DNA from 2 places in the Flintibacter sp. P01028 genome. Region 2 is predicted to be linked to the other one. Evidence: riboswitches for the same ligand, from Rfam matches in the RefSeq annotation. Region 2 holds a riboswitch; the other holds the start of a gene.

Region 1 (7,065 bases), on a different contig from region 2:
TGCTCCCCGTCACAGAAGGCCAGCACAGTCACCTCAGGGCCTACCATACACTCCTCGATGACCACAGTGGAGCCGGAGTCACCGAACTTTCTGCCCTCCATCATGTCTCGGACGGCGGCCTCGGCCTCCTCCACAGTGGCGGCCACCACTACCCCCTTGCCCAGAGCCAGGCCGTCGGCCTTGACTACGATGGGAGCCCCCTGCGCCCGAATATAGGACAGGGCGTTGTCTAAGTCGGTAAAGGTCTCATATTTGGCGGTGGGGATGTGGTACTTCTTCATCAGCCCTTTGGAAAAGGCCTTGCTGGCCTCGATGATGGCGGCGTTGGCACGGGGGCCAAAGGCGCGGATGCCCGCCGCCTCCAGGGCGTCTACCATACCCAGGGCCAGGGGGTCATCCGGGGCCACCATGACAAAGTCCATGGCGTTCTCCCTGGCCCATTGGACCATGCCCTCCACATCGGTGGCTTTGATGGGGACACACTTGGCCACCTGGGCGATGCCACCGTTGCCGGGGGCGCAGTATAACTCCGTGACCCTAGGGCTCTGGGCCAGCTTCCAGCAGATGGCGTGCTCACGCCCGCCTCCGCCGACGACTAAAACTTTCATAATATGCTCCTTTCATACGGGCGGCCATAGACCATCCAGTTTAGCGGAGTTTCTACCAAAGGCAGAAAGGATATTAATGCTGTCCGAAAGCGAATTTATTTTGCCGCAGGACACTATGCCCCCTGGCCGTGCGGCGGTTAAAAGCATCTTTTTCATTGAAAAGGCAAGGGGGGTATCGGCGGCGGCTCCCTTAAGAACCGACGCCGTATCCAGAGGGGCAAAGCCCCCACTGAAAGTGCTTAATGGTGGAACAGTCTGATTCCGGTAAATGCCATGACCATGCCGTACTTGTCCGCCGTGGCGATGACCTGATCGTCCCGGATGGAACCGCCGGGCTGGGCAATATACTGAACACCGGACTTCCTGGCCCGCTCCACGTTGTCCCCGAAGGGGAAGAAGGCGTCGGAGCCCACGGTGACGCCGGACATCTGGGCGATCCAATCTTTCTTTTCCTGCTCTGTCAACACATCGGGCTTCACTTTGAAGGTGTTCTGCCACACGCCTTCGGCCAGCACGTCGTCGTGCTCGTCGGAGATATAGATGTCGATGGCGTTATCCCGGTCAGGGCGGCGGATGTGGTCTACGAACTGCAGCCCCAAAACCTTGGGGTGCTGACGCAGCCACCAGATATCCGCCTTGTTGCCCGCCAGACGGGTGCAGTGGATGCGGCTCTGCTGGCCGGCACCTACACCGATGGTCATGCCATCCTTGACATAGCACACGGAGTTGGACTGGGTGTACTTCAAAGTGATGAGGGACAGGAGCATATCGTTTTTGGCCTGCTGGGACAGCTCCTTGTTTGCGGTGACCAGGTTAGAGAGCATCTCCTCGCTGATATCCAGGTCGTTATAGCCCTGCTCAAAGGTGATACCGAAAATGTTGCGGCGCTCAATAGGGGCGGGCTGGTACTCCGGGTCGATCTGAACCACATTATAGCTGCCCTTGCGTTTCATTTTCAGGATCTCCAGGGCTTCATCAGTATAGCCGGGGGCGATGACGCCGTCGGACACCTCGGCGGCCAGGAAGCGGGCGGTGTCTCCGTCACACACATCAGACAGGGCGGCCCAGTCCCCGAAGGAGCACAGCCGGTCGGCACCTCGGGCCCGGATATAGGCGCAGGCGATAGGGGACAGGTCCCCTTCTGGAGCGAAATAGATGTGCCGCTCGGTATCGGACAGGGGCAGGCCCAGGGCGGCTCCGGCGGGAGAGACGTGCTTGAAGGAGGCGGCGGCGGGCAGGCCGGTGGCTTTCTTCAGAGCCTTCACCAACTGCCAGGAGTTGAGAGCATCCATAAAGTTGATATAGCCCGGCTTGCCATTGAGCACCTTGAGGGGCAGATCGCCCTGCTCCATAAAGATGCGGGCGGGCTTCTGGTTGGGGTTGCAGCCGTATTTCAGTTCCAGTTCATTCATGTGAGCGTACTTCCTTTCTGGCGGTGTTCAGCCATGCTTGTTGATGATGACGGTCTCCCTGGCGCCGCTGGCCAGGTCGATGTACTGGACGAACAGGGATACTTTATTGTCGTGGTTCAGGTTGGCCCAGAGCTCTTCCGCCCAGGTCTGAGCGTCCGGGGCCTCGATGGCCACCTTCCGGGGCTCGCCCTCGAAGGAGGGCAGAGGGTCCAGGTTCTCCTGATAGGTGTGGATGAAGTGGCCAGTGCCGGCCACAGGGGCGTCGTACTCATAGAAGTAGCGGTGGTTGCAGCTGGGATCACCGTCAGCCGACTTCAGGATGGATAGCTGATAACTGCCGTCGGCCTCCACCACACCAGAGATGCGGGGGGTGTAGTTGGGGGGATCGGGCTCAAAGCAGCGGGTGCGAAGGGCCTCGATATAGCTCTTGCCATCCAGAAGGAACCGCTGGATGGTGTCGGTCTGGTCCCCGTTAGTGACTACGGTGGCCCCGTTTACCACCCTCACAGGATGGTAGATAATGAGAGAGGGGTCCACCATCTTGCTCTCGTCAAATGCCTTGGTGCGGATGCCGTCCTCGGTTTCCTCAAAAACCCGGTTGCGGCTGTTCTCACTGCGGCCCATAATGAAATAGGCGATGGCGGCCTTGCTGTTGTCGGCGGTGCGGCCCAGGACGATGCCGCGGCCAGGATAGGGATGGTTGGAAAGGATCTCCTTCAGATCATGTGTCTTCACAGTATTCCTCCTTTGTTGTAAAAAAAGGGCGCACCAGTTCTGTGAATTGGTGCGCCCAGACGGTCGGCCTTGTATTACGCGATACTCCCCGTGGTCATTTCCACTTACCGTCAGTCATATCGCACAGTTACATTGTAGCAAAAAAGGGTAAGAAAAGCAAATTCATTCTGCGTTCCGCGTTCCGCGTTCTGGATGCTCCAAAACACGGACGGTCCGCCCCTCCACCTTTAGCCGGTCCTGACAGAACAGGGACACGGCTTGGGGGAGCAGCTGCCACTCGCACTGCTCCATGATGCGCCGCTGGAGTACCTCCGGCGTGTCGTCGGGGAGGACCTCCACCGCCTTTTGAGAGACGATGGGGCCGCCATCGCACTCCTCGCTGACGAAGTGGACAGTGGCGCCGGACAGCTTGACCCCATACTCCAGGGCCTTCTCATGGACATGGAGGCCGTAGCACCCTGGGCCGGCGAAGGAAGGGATGAGGGCGGGATGGACATTGAGGATGGCGTTGGGGAAGGCGCGGACCATCTCGCCAGTCAGAATGACCATAAAGCCGGCCAATACCACCAGGTCGATATCCAATCCCTTCAGCTTGTCTACCAGGGCCGCAGTCATGGCCTGGCTGGAGGGGTAGTCCTTTCGGGCCGCCACATAGCCGGGGATGCCGGCGGCCTTGGCCCGCTCCAGGGCATAGGCGCTGGGGGTGGAGGAAATGACAGCGGTGATTCGACCGTTGATCAGCTCACCCCGCCCCTGGGCGTCGATGAGAGCCTGGAGATTGGTGCCGCCCCCGGATACCAAAACCGCGATATTTTTCATTTGACTAACTCCACACCGTCGCTGCCAGAGACCACAGAGCCGACCTGATAGGCATTCTCGCCCGCATCCGTCAGAGTGGAGAGAGCCCGCTCCGCCTGAACAGCGGGGATGGCCAGGATCATGCCCAGGCCCATGTTGAAGGTGTTGTACATATCCCGCTCCGGGATGTTTCCCTTCCGCTGGATCAGATCAAAGATGGGCAGCTTGGGGAAGGTCTTGAGATCAATGCGGGCGGTGAGGCCGTCCGTCATCATTCGGGGCACGTTCTCGTAGAACCCGCCGCCGGTAATATGACTGATGGCGTGAATATCTACTCCGGCCTTCAGCAGAGCCTTGACCGCCTTGACATAGATGCGGGTGGGGGCCAACAAAGTCTCGCCCAGGCTCCGGCCGCCCAGCTCCTCCATGGGGGAGGTCAGGTCAGTGTGCTCCACATCCAGCACCTTGCGGACCAGAGAGAACCCGTTGGAGTGGACGCCGGTGGAGCCAAGTCCGATGAGCACGTCGCCGGTGGATAGGCGCTTGCCGTCAATGATATTTTCCTCGTCCACGATGCCCACAGAGAAGCCGGCCAGGTCATAGTCCTCGTCGGGCATGACGCCGGGGTGTTCAGCGGTCTCGCCGCCCACCAGGGCGCACTCAGACTGGCGGCAGCCCTCGGCGATGCCGGCGACGATTTCGGCAATACGGGCGGGGTCATTCCGGCCACAGGCGATGTAGTCCAGAAAAAACAGGGGAGAGGCGCCGCCGCAGATGATGTCGTTGACGCACATAGCCACGCAGTCGATGCCGATGGTGTCGTGCTTGTTCAGCAGCATGGCCAGCCGCAGTTTGGTGCCCACGCCGTCGGTGCCAGACACCAGCACTGGTTTTTTCATGCCGGCCATGTCGGGGGCAAACATACCGCCGAAGCCGCCCAGAGTACCCATGACACCGGGAATATAAGTGGATTCCACCATAGGCTTGATGCGCTGAACAGCCTCATAGCCAGCGGTGACGTCTACGCCGGCGGCGGCATAGGAAGCGGAGTGGGAGTTTTTCATCTTCAGACCTCCAGATCAAATTAGAACTTAAAAGTCAGGAATTGTGGAGTGCGCCCCAGACGGAACAGTGGAGTTCAGCCCGGCAGGACCGGAGCCATTCTGACTTCACATTCCGGTTGGGATGGCGTGCTGACGCCTATTCTTTGCCGCTCCAGCAGTAAGTACACACCTTGTCCCGGTCCAGACCGATGGCCTCCAGCAGGCCATCCAGAGACTGGTAGCCGAGAGAGTCAAAACCGAGCTTCTCACAGATGGCCTTGAGCATGCACTGGCCTCGTTCAGTGCGGGCGTCAGAGTACTCCTCCAGGTGGAGCTGGCCCTCGTCCCCCTCCAGCTCCTGGACCGTACGGCGGGCCAACAGGTCCATGTCCGAGTTGCCACGGGAGAAGTTGAGGTATTTGCAGCTGTACATAATGGGGGGGCAGGCGGAGCGCATATGGACCTCCTCCGCCCCGGACTCATAGAGAAATTCCACCGTTTCCCGGAGCTGGGTTCCCCGGACGATGGAGTCGTCCACGAAGAGCAGTTTCTTGCCCTCAATGAGCTCGGGTACCGGAATCTGCTTCATCTTGGCCACCTGATTCCGAACGTCCTGGTTGGTGGGCATAAAGGAACGGGGCCAGGTGGGGGTATACTTGACAAAGGGGCGGGCAAATGGCTTGCCGCTGCGGTTGGCATAGCCGATGGCGTGGGGCACGCCGGAGTCGGGCACACCGGCCACATAGTCCACCTTGGGGAGAAGACCGTGGAGAACCTCATCCCGGGCCATAATCTCGCCATTCTGATAGCGCATGACCTCCACATTTTTCCCCTCATAGTTGGAGTTGGGGTAGCCGTAGTAGGTCCACAAAAAGGCGCAGATCTTCATCTCCTCGCCGGCGGGGGACAGGGTTTCATACCCGTCAGCCGTAATACGCACGATCTCTCTCGGCCCCAGCTCATAGGCGTCGGCATAACCCAGCTTATGGTAGGCGAAGGACTCGAAGGACACACAACAGCCCTCCTGGTTCTGGCCCACCAGGACCGGCAGCCGGCCCAACTTGTCCCGGGCGGCGATGATCTCCCCCTTGTCGGTGAGGACGAGCAGGGTCATGGAGCCCTTGATTTCGTCCTGGGCGTGGAGGATACCGGACACCAGATCATCTTTCTGATTGATGAGGGCCGCGGTCAGCTCAGTAGCGTTGACCTTGCCGGAGCTCATGGCCATAAACTGATGTCCGTGGTCGGAGAAATACTGCTGGATTAGCTCCTCGGCATTGTTGATGATGCCCACGGTGGTGATGGCGTACAGGCCTAAGTGGGATCGGACCAGCAGGGGCTGAGGATCGGTATCGCTGATGCAGCCGATGCCGCTGCAACCGTGGAAGTCAGACAGATCCTTCTCGAACTTGGTGCGGAAGGGGGTGTTCTCGATGGAGTGGATCTGGCGCTGGAATCCGTCCTGGGGGTCATGGATCAACATACCGCCCCGGCGGGTACCCAGATGGGAGTGGTAGTCCACTCCGAAAAAGATATCAAGGGTCACGTCCCGCTTGGAAACGGCCCCAAAAAAACCACCCATTTATTTGCTCCTTACTTTTTGCGTTTGTGCAGGAAAAACCAGGCAGCTCCAACCAGTCCCGCAAGGATCAGCAGCATGAAAGGCAACGCGATGGGGCTGCTGCTGATAAGAATGGCGGTGGGGCCGTCCTGCCCGCCAATGATACCGACGTCCACGATTTAGGCGAAGAACAGCTTGGACAGGGTCATGGGATCGATGTACTTGCCGTCCTTGTAGACCCGCATATTGCCGGAGGCCACCTCGTCGATGAGCATAACCTTGCCGTCCGCGTCGTAGCCGAACTCGAACTTGATGTCGTACAGGACCATGCCCTTCTCCTTCAGGTCGTCGGCCACAATCTGGGTGATCTTCTGAGTCTCCTCCTTGATGGCGTCGTACTGCTCCTCGGTCATGACACCCAGAGCGACCAGACCGTCCTTGGTGACCAGGGGATCGCCCAGGGCGTCATTCTTAAAGGTAGTTTCCACATAGGCGGGCAGGTCGGCACCCTCGGCGATGTACTCCCCATAGCGGCGGAGGAAGGAGCCCACTGCCTTGTGGCGGCAGATGACCTCCAGCCCGTGGCCAAACACCTTGGCAGGCTTGACCTCCATGGTGGTGTTCTTCAGGTCGGCGGACACATAGTGGGTGGGGATGCCGGCAGCGTTGATTTTTTCAAAGAAATAAATGGACATCCGAAGGTTTACGTCGCCCACGCCATCGATGGTCAGGCCCACAGAGTTTTCGCCGGGATCGAACACGCCGTCCTTGCCGGTGCAGTCGTCCTTGAACTTCAGCAGGTAGTTGCCGTTGTCCAGAGCAAACACGTCCTTGGTCTTACCAGTGTAAACAAGCTTCTTTTCCATGATGACATTCCTCCATGTATGAAATTGAAATGGATGCTGAGT
Region 2 (7,065 bases):
CTGGGACGGGGAGGCCCTGTGTACTTGAAGCAAAAACGGTAAACGGACCCCATCTTCAAAAGGGACGGCCCTTGGGCCGTCCCTTAAAATTTTTTGGGAGAATCTCAACATTTTCCCCAGCCAGATTGTGTGATAAGCAGAGAGACAAAAAGGGAGGTGTCCTGTTTGGAACATAGCCAGAGCGGGGAGAAGATGGCCGCCCTCTACCGCCGATATGTGACCATGGTCTATCAGATCTGTCTGATGCTGATGAAAAATGTACCCGACGCAGAGGACGCCACCCAGACGGTCTTTCGAAAAGCGATGGAGCATGAGGGCCTCTTCCGTGATCCGGAGCATGAAAAGGCCTGGCTTATCGTTACCGCCCGGAACGAGTGCAAAAACCAGCTCAAGCACTGGTGGAGGACAAAGAGGGCGGGAGAAGAGATACTTCAGAACCTGACCTGGGAGCAGCCGTCGGACGGGGAGCTGTGGGATCTGATCCTTACCCTACCGGAGAAATACCGGATGGTGCTGTATCTCCACTACTACCAGGGTTACACCGCGCTGGAAACAGCGGAGATCTTGGGGAAGAACCCATCCACCATTCGTACCTGGCTGGTTCAGGCGAGATGGAAACTGAAAGAAATGTTGGAGGTGGAAGAGTATGGACGAGGATAAGCTCAAGCGGGTGTTTGACCAGATAAAACCCACTCAAGAGCAGGAACGGGTTATGCTGGACCGCCTCCTGACAGGGCAGAAGGAGGTCAAACCTGTGAGTCGAATGAAGAAGATGCCCGCTGTACTGGCGGCCGCCGCCGTGCTCCTGCTGGCCTGTGCCTTTACAGTGGCTACGGGGTTGGATCAGAAATTTGCGGCGCTGTTTGGGGCAGGGGAGCAGGAGACAAGGCTGATCAAAGACGGTGTGGTGCAGGTCGATCAAAGACACACCTATGAAAATGGATGGACGGTTGAAGTGGAACAAATGCTGGTGGACCGGTATACCTTGGCGGTCCTGCTGGACGTGATCGCCCCAGAGGAGACTGCCTTGTGGGGAGAGGACTATTCTGTTCTGGCAACTTCCGATATTGAGCCTGAGTCGGAAGAGAATGGCGTGGGCGGCTGGGTGTCCGGCTCCATTGTTTTACCAGATGATGATCCGGGTGACCATCACATCTCGATTTTGTGGTATCGGGGACCGACCACCTATCTTCAGGCAGATGCTCAGACATTTCTGGGTGGGGAATTTACGATTACTCCGTTGCGCCTGGTTGAAAAGACCACCTTTGAGAACTTGGCTGACTTTTCTCAGGAGCGGCATGACTTTTGTGTGAAACTGCCTGACCAGGACAGCGGACGACAATATGAGGCCGGGCTTCCCATTCAGGTGGGAGAAGACAATATGGTCCTGCAGTCGCTGTATGTTTCGCCCATCAGTGTTGCCTTTATGATTCAAGGAGAGGAAAACGATTTCCGTATGTGGGGGCCAGCGGCGTTTTCCGAAATAGAAAGTACTACCGTTCTGAATCTGTTGGACGGCCAAACCGCATCTGTAGGCCGCACAGTGAGCCAGAGCTATAATCCAGATACCGGGATGGGAGAATTTGTGTTCCAACTGAATCAAATTGTGGACCCGGATGAGGTGACATCCCTTACCATCTTAGGCCAGACCTTCTCTCTGGGAGGGCTGCTCCCGGTGGAGGAATAAAAACCTTGGCAATTCTGGCAAAAGGGGGTACAATGGTCTTACTAACAAACAAAGGAGGTTTCCCAATGTCTGACTGTCTGTTTTGTAAGATTGCGGAGGGGCAGATCCCGTCCAACAAAGTCTACGAGGACGAGGTATGCTTTGCCTTCCATGACATCGATCCCCAGGCGCCCACCCACTTTTTGGTTATCCCCAAGGCCCATATCGGATCTGTGGCCGAGGTGACAGAGGACAACGCCGCCGTAGTGGCCCATATTTTCGCAGTCATCTCCAAAGTGACCAAGGAGCTGGGCCTGGACAGCTACCGTGTGGTGTCCAATATTGGGGAGCAGGCGGGCCAGTCTGTCCCCCATCTCCATTTCCATGTTCTGTCTGGCCGGGATATGACCTGGCCTCCAGGCTGAGGAAGAAGGGGATGGTACCGAATGATCCCGCCATCCTCCTCAGCTTCCTGAATACCCGGCTTAGGGATGACGGCTGCACCCTGGAGGAGCTGTGCGCGCAGCTGGATGTAGAGCAGAGCGGGGTGGAGGATAAGCTGGCTGCCATAGGCTACACCTACCATAGAGAGCGCAACCAATTCCTTTGATAGAGGAGGTCGGAAAAAAGGGTTGACAAGAGAGTTAGGATGTGCTAACCTATACGTGGTTAGAGAGAGCTAACTCTCATCCTCCTTACACCTCCCTACTTTCACTTTTCCTGACTGAGGGCGCGCTCTGACCACCAGACGCTTGGGCGGGGCAGGCAATACCGCCGGGCAGACCGGGGCCGTGGATCATTCCACGGCTCCGGTTTTTCTTTCTGTATCAGAAAAAGGAAGATACCCCTTTCCATACTGGGGGAACTGTGATATAATCCTCATAGCTTTTTAGTTATGGGGTGTGCTGTTTATGTTCGTCAAGAATCCGGAATATTTTATGGCCATCGTCAAGGAGCGGAGCATCTCCAAAGCGGCGGAGCGGCTCTATCTCTCCCAACCCTATCTCAGCCAGTATCTGGCCAAGCTGGAGTCCAATCTGGGGGCCGTGTTGCTGGACCGTTCCCACTCGCCCCTAAAGCTGACGCCGGCAGGGGAGGTGTTCCATGCCTATCTGGAGCGCCAGAGTTATTTGGACCGGCAGCTGGTCAGCGACCTGCGGGATCTGCAGAACGAGAAGCGGCCTGTCCTCCACATCGGCGTATCCCCTTGGCGTGGTTCCACCCTACTGCCCGATGTGCTGCCCCTGTTCACCAAGCAATACTCCGACGTGCAGGTGGTTCTCCATGAGGCGCCGGTGCCCGAACTGGGGGATCTGGCAGCGGGCAGTGTCACGGACTTCTGCATCATGCACATCCCTGGGGATCTGACGGAGCTGACCTATGAACTGGTCATGCGGGAGCATATTTTCCTTTTGGCCCACCGGGACCACCCCCTGGTCCGAGGGCTCACCAGTACCTACGACGACCCCATACCCTTCCCCGACCTGCGGCAGCTGGAGCGGGAGCGTATCGTGATGCTGCCCCCGGACTGGCGGCTGTCCAAGCTGCTCCACAATACCTTCTCCGTCCATAACGTGGAGCCCCAGAATATTTTGGTGACCACCAACAATACCACAGCCATCAATCTGGTGGCGGAAAACATGGGCTTCGCCTTTTTACAGGAGAGCGGCATCTCTCGCACCCCATATCTGGACCGGCTGGCCTGCTTTACCATCGGAGAGCCGCCACTGACCTGCCCCATGGCGGTGGTCTACAAGAAAAATGGATTCCTGTCACCGGCGGCCAGAACGTTTATCGACCTGATCAAGGAGTATTACAGCCGCTTTGACCGTCCCGCCAACCTTTGAACAAATATCGGGCCTGATTTTCAGCAAAAGGGACGGAGAGAAACCACACCGCCCCCCTTGACGAGGGAGGAGGCCTATGCTAAACTGAATCCAAGCCCTGCGACTGACGGAAGTGGAGTGACCACGTGGAACAGGGCCCGGCGTGTGAAACGCCATATTGCCGACCGTCTGGGCGCACTATTGCTTAGTGCGCCCTTTTATTTTTGCGGGCGCAACAGGAAGGAGTTATGGAAGATGAAGACTGACATCGAGATCGCCCAGGCCGCGGAGATGCTTCCAATTGGCCAGGTGGCCCACAAGGCGGGGGTCAGCGAGGAACTGCTGGAATACTATGGGCGCTATAAGGCTAAAATCGACATCACCCCCCTGCGGGACAAGGCCCGGAAGGGCAAGCTGATCCTGGTCACCGCTATCAATCCGACCCCCGCCGGAGAGGGCAAGACCACCACCTCCGTTGGGCTGGCTGACGCGCTGAAAAAGCTGGACAAGAACGTAATCCTGGCCCTGCGGGAGCCCTCCCTTGGCCCTGTGTTCGGCGTCAAGGGCGGCGCCGCCGGTGGTGGTTACGCCCAGGTGGTGCCTATGGAGGATATCAACCTCCACTTCACCGGCGACTTCCACGCCATCGGAGCGGCCAATAACCTTCTGGCCGCCATGTTGGACAACCATATCCAGCAGGGTAACGAGCTGGGCATCGACGTGAAGAAGATCACCTGGCGCCGCTGTGTGGATATGAACGACCGGCAGTTGCGAAATATCGTGGACGGTCTGGGCGGCCGGATGCAGGGCGTCCCGCGAGAGGACGGCTTTGATATCACGGTGGCCAGCGAGATCATGGCGGTCCTGTGTCTGGCTACCGGCCTGAAGGATTTGAAGGAGCGGCTGGCTCGTATCATCGTGGGCTACACCTATGACGACCGGCCGGTGACCGCCGCCGACCTGAAGGCCCAGGGAGCCATGGCCGCCCTGCTGAAGGACGCCATCAAGCCCAATCTGGTCCAGACGCTGGAGAACACTCCCGCCTTTGTCCACGGCGGCCCCTTTGCCAACATCGCCCACGGCTGCAACTCCGTCTCCGCCACTGACACCGCCCTGAAGCTGGCCGACTATGTGGTCACCGAGGCGGGCTTCGGAGCTGACCTGGGTGCGGAGAAGTTTCTGGACATCAAATGCCGGGCCGCCGGACTGACCCCGGACGCGGTGGTCATCGTGGCCACGGTTAAGGCGCTGAAGTACAACGGCGGTGTGCCCAAGGCCCAGTTGGGAGAGGAAAACCTGGAGGCGTTGGAGCGGGGCCTGCCCAACCTGCTCAAGCATGTGGAGAATATCACCCAGGTCTTCGGTTTGCCCTGTGTGGTGGCCATCAACCGCTTTGTCAACGACACCGACAGAGAACTGGACCTGATCCGCTCCAAGTGTAAAGAACTGGGGGTCAACGTGGCCTTGTCCGAAGTGTGGGGCAGAGGGGGCGAGGGCGGTATCCAACTGGCCCAGGAGGTGCTCCGCCTGTGTGAGCAGCCCAAGAAGTTTACCTACGCCTATGAGTTAGATCAGCCTTTAAAGAGCAAGATCGAGGCTGTGGTGAAAAAGATATATGGGGGCGTGGGCGTGAGCTATTCCGCTGCCGCATCCAAGGAGCTGGAGCGGCTGGAGAGGATGGGCATGGGCGGCCTGCCCGTGTGCATGGCCAAGACCCAGTATTCCCTCACCGATGACCAGACCAGGCTGGGCCGCCCCGAGGGCTTTACCATTACGGTGTCCAAGGTGAAGGTGTCTGCGGGCGCCGGCTTTGTGGTGGTCCAGACTGGGGATATTATGACTATGCCCGGCCTGCCCAAGGTACCCTCCGCGGAAAAGATCGACGTGGATGAGAACGGAGTAATCTCCGGCCTGTTCTGAGGGGGGCACATGGATAACCATTTCAATTCCCCCGCCCAGGTGACGGCGCTCTACGCCGCCGCTGGGGCGGAGAAGGCCGGAAAGCCAGCCTCTGTCCTGATTCTGCTGGGCATCCTGGCTGGGGCCTTGATCGCCATGGGCAGCGCCGCCACTAACACGGCCTCCTATGGCATCCAGGGCACCTGGACCGCCCGGACGGTGTGTGGCCTGCTGTTCCCCTTCGGGCTGGGAATGGTGATAGCCACCGGGGCGGAGCTCTTTACCGGCAACTGCCTGATCACCATTTCTCTGCTGGATGGGCGCTGCTCCTGGCGGGGGATGTTGCGGAATTGGAGCATCGTCTACCTGTCTAATTTTGCCGGAGCCCTGCTGGTGGCGGCGGGCTGCGCTTGGTTCGGTCAGTTCGACTACTCCGGCGGGCAGCTGGCCCTGTTCACAATGAGAATGGCGGCCGCCAAGTGTGCCATCCCCTTCCAGAATGGGGTGGTGCTGGGCTTCTTCTGCAACCTTCTGGTCTGCCTGGGCGTGGTCATGGCCATGTCGGGCAGGGACACAGCCAGCCGCCTGATGGGGGCATTTCTTCCGGTATGTTACTTTGTCCTGTGCGGCTTTGAGCACTGCGTTGCCAATATGTACTATATTGCCGCTGGCCTTATGGCCAAGATGGTCCCGGCCTATGCCCAACTGGCGGCGGAGGCGGGGCTGGACTTGTCTGCATTGACAGTGGGGGGATTCCTGCTGGGAAACCTGCTCCCCGTCACGATTGGGAACGTCCTGGGCGGCGCGGGGCTGGGCGGCCTGCTGTGGTATTGCTACCGCCCGAAAAGCTGACGGCCTATTGGCATAGAAAACGGCTGTGGGAGATGGTCTTTTGATCACATCTCCCACAGCCGTTTTTTCGACCGGGCGTGGTCAGCCGGTTTTTTGAACTTTCACAGGTGCTTTAGACGACCCTTTCTTCAGAATAAGCCCGGAGGACCGCTATCGACAGGCCCGTTCTCTGGCGGTTAAGTAGAGCAGTCCGCCCGCCTGATAGGCGACGAAGTCCCAGGGGTCGAAGACTGCCCCCGCTTTCCAAAGTGGGGCGAGAACCTCCCACACCAGCCCGCAGGCCAAAAGCAGGGGGACCGCGTGCTTTACCGAGCGAAGGGGGGCTAGCCTGCCCCAGCGCAAAAGGTAGTCAGCCCAGGCGCATATGGCTCCCCCGGCAAACAGGTCGTTGGCATAGCAGGACAGGAACCATCCTAAGTGTCCGTCTGAGTTAGGAATAAGAAGGCAGCGGTTGACGATATAAAATACCAGGACCCCGCCGCACACCCGCAGGTCAAATGTCCGAATATCCAAGGTCAGAGGAAGCTGAGGAGCAGCACGGTTACTATTAAGCCTAAGATAACGGCACCCACTGCGGCACCGAAAGACAGGGGCTCCCGGCGGGGCTCCTCACGGCTGGAAAGGTCATCCACAGGGGATCTCTTGCTCAACTGCTCCAGGTCGCTGCCCGCGTCGGAGGGATAGGAGCGGAGGTCCGCAAAGTGGTCCAGCAGCTTCAGGGCCCGCTGGACCGTGGTATAACTGGCGTTTGTAATCAATATGACCGGCGGGAACAGGAGCATATTCTCGACAGAGTGGGAGGAAAGAACGCCCGCCTCCGCC

What was found. A riboswitch is a leader RNA that binds a small molecule or an ion and turns the genes downstream of it on or off. The one in region 2 is predicted to bind ZMP and ZTP.
Region 1: another riboswitch for ZMP and ZTP. It lies ahead of ACEVJK_RS07430 (IMP cyclohydrolase); the one in region 2 lies ahead of ACEVJK_RS01080 (formate--tetrahydrofolate ligase).

The regions. Positions count from the first base shown of each region.
Region 1 is NZ_JBHEVC010000003.1:125,015-132,079, reverse strand. It holds gene purD (phosphoribosylamine--glycine ligase) at 1-608, opposite strand, end outside; gene ACEVJK_RS07435 (phosphoribosylaminoimidazolecarboxamide formyltransferase) at 848-2,020, opposite strand; gene ACEVJK_RS07430 (IMP cyclohydrolase) at 2,048-2,755, opposite strand; ZMP/ZTP riboswitch at 2,802-2,883, opposite strand; gene purN (phosphoribosylglycinamide formyltransferase) at 2,918-3,574, opposite strand; gene purM (phosphoribosylformylglycinamidine cyclo-ligase) at 3,571-4,617, opposite strand; gene ACEVJK_RS07415 (amidophosphoribosyltransferase) at 4,754-6,178, opposite strand; gene ACEVJK_RS07410 (phosphoribosylaminoimidazolesuccinocarboxamide synthase) at 6,337-7,065, opposite strand, start outside.
Region 2 is NZ_JBHEVC010000001.1:206,064-213,128, reverse strand. It holds gene ACEVJK_RS01105 (RNA polymerase sigma factor) at 157-660, shown strand; gene ACEVJK_RS01100 (hypothetical protein) at 647-1,687, shown strand; gene ACEVJK_RS01095 (histidine triad nucleotide-binding protein) at 1,753-2,091, shown strand; gene ACEVJK_RS01090 (DUF4250 domain-containing protein) at 2,103-2,276, shown strand; gene ACEVJK_RS01085 (LysR family transcriptional regulator) at 2,578-3,513, shown strand; ZMP/ZTP riboswitch at 3,603-3,694, shown strand; gene ACEVJK_RS01080 (formate--tetrahydrofolate ligase) at 3,748-5,412, shown strand; gene ACEVJK_RS01075 (formate/nitrite transporter family protein) at 5,422-6,243, shown strand; gene ACEVJK_RS01070 (hypothetical protein) at 6,394-6,756, opposite strand; gene ACEVJK_RS01065 (hypothetical protein) at 6,759-7,065, opposite strand, start outside.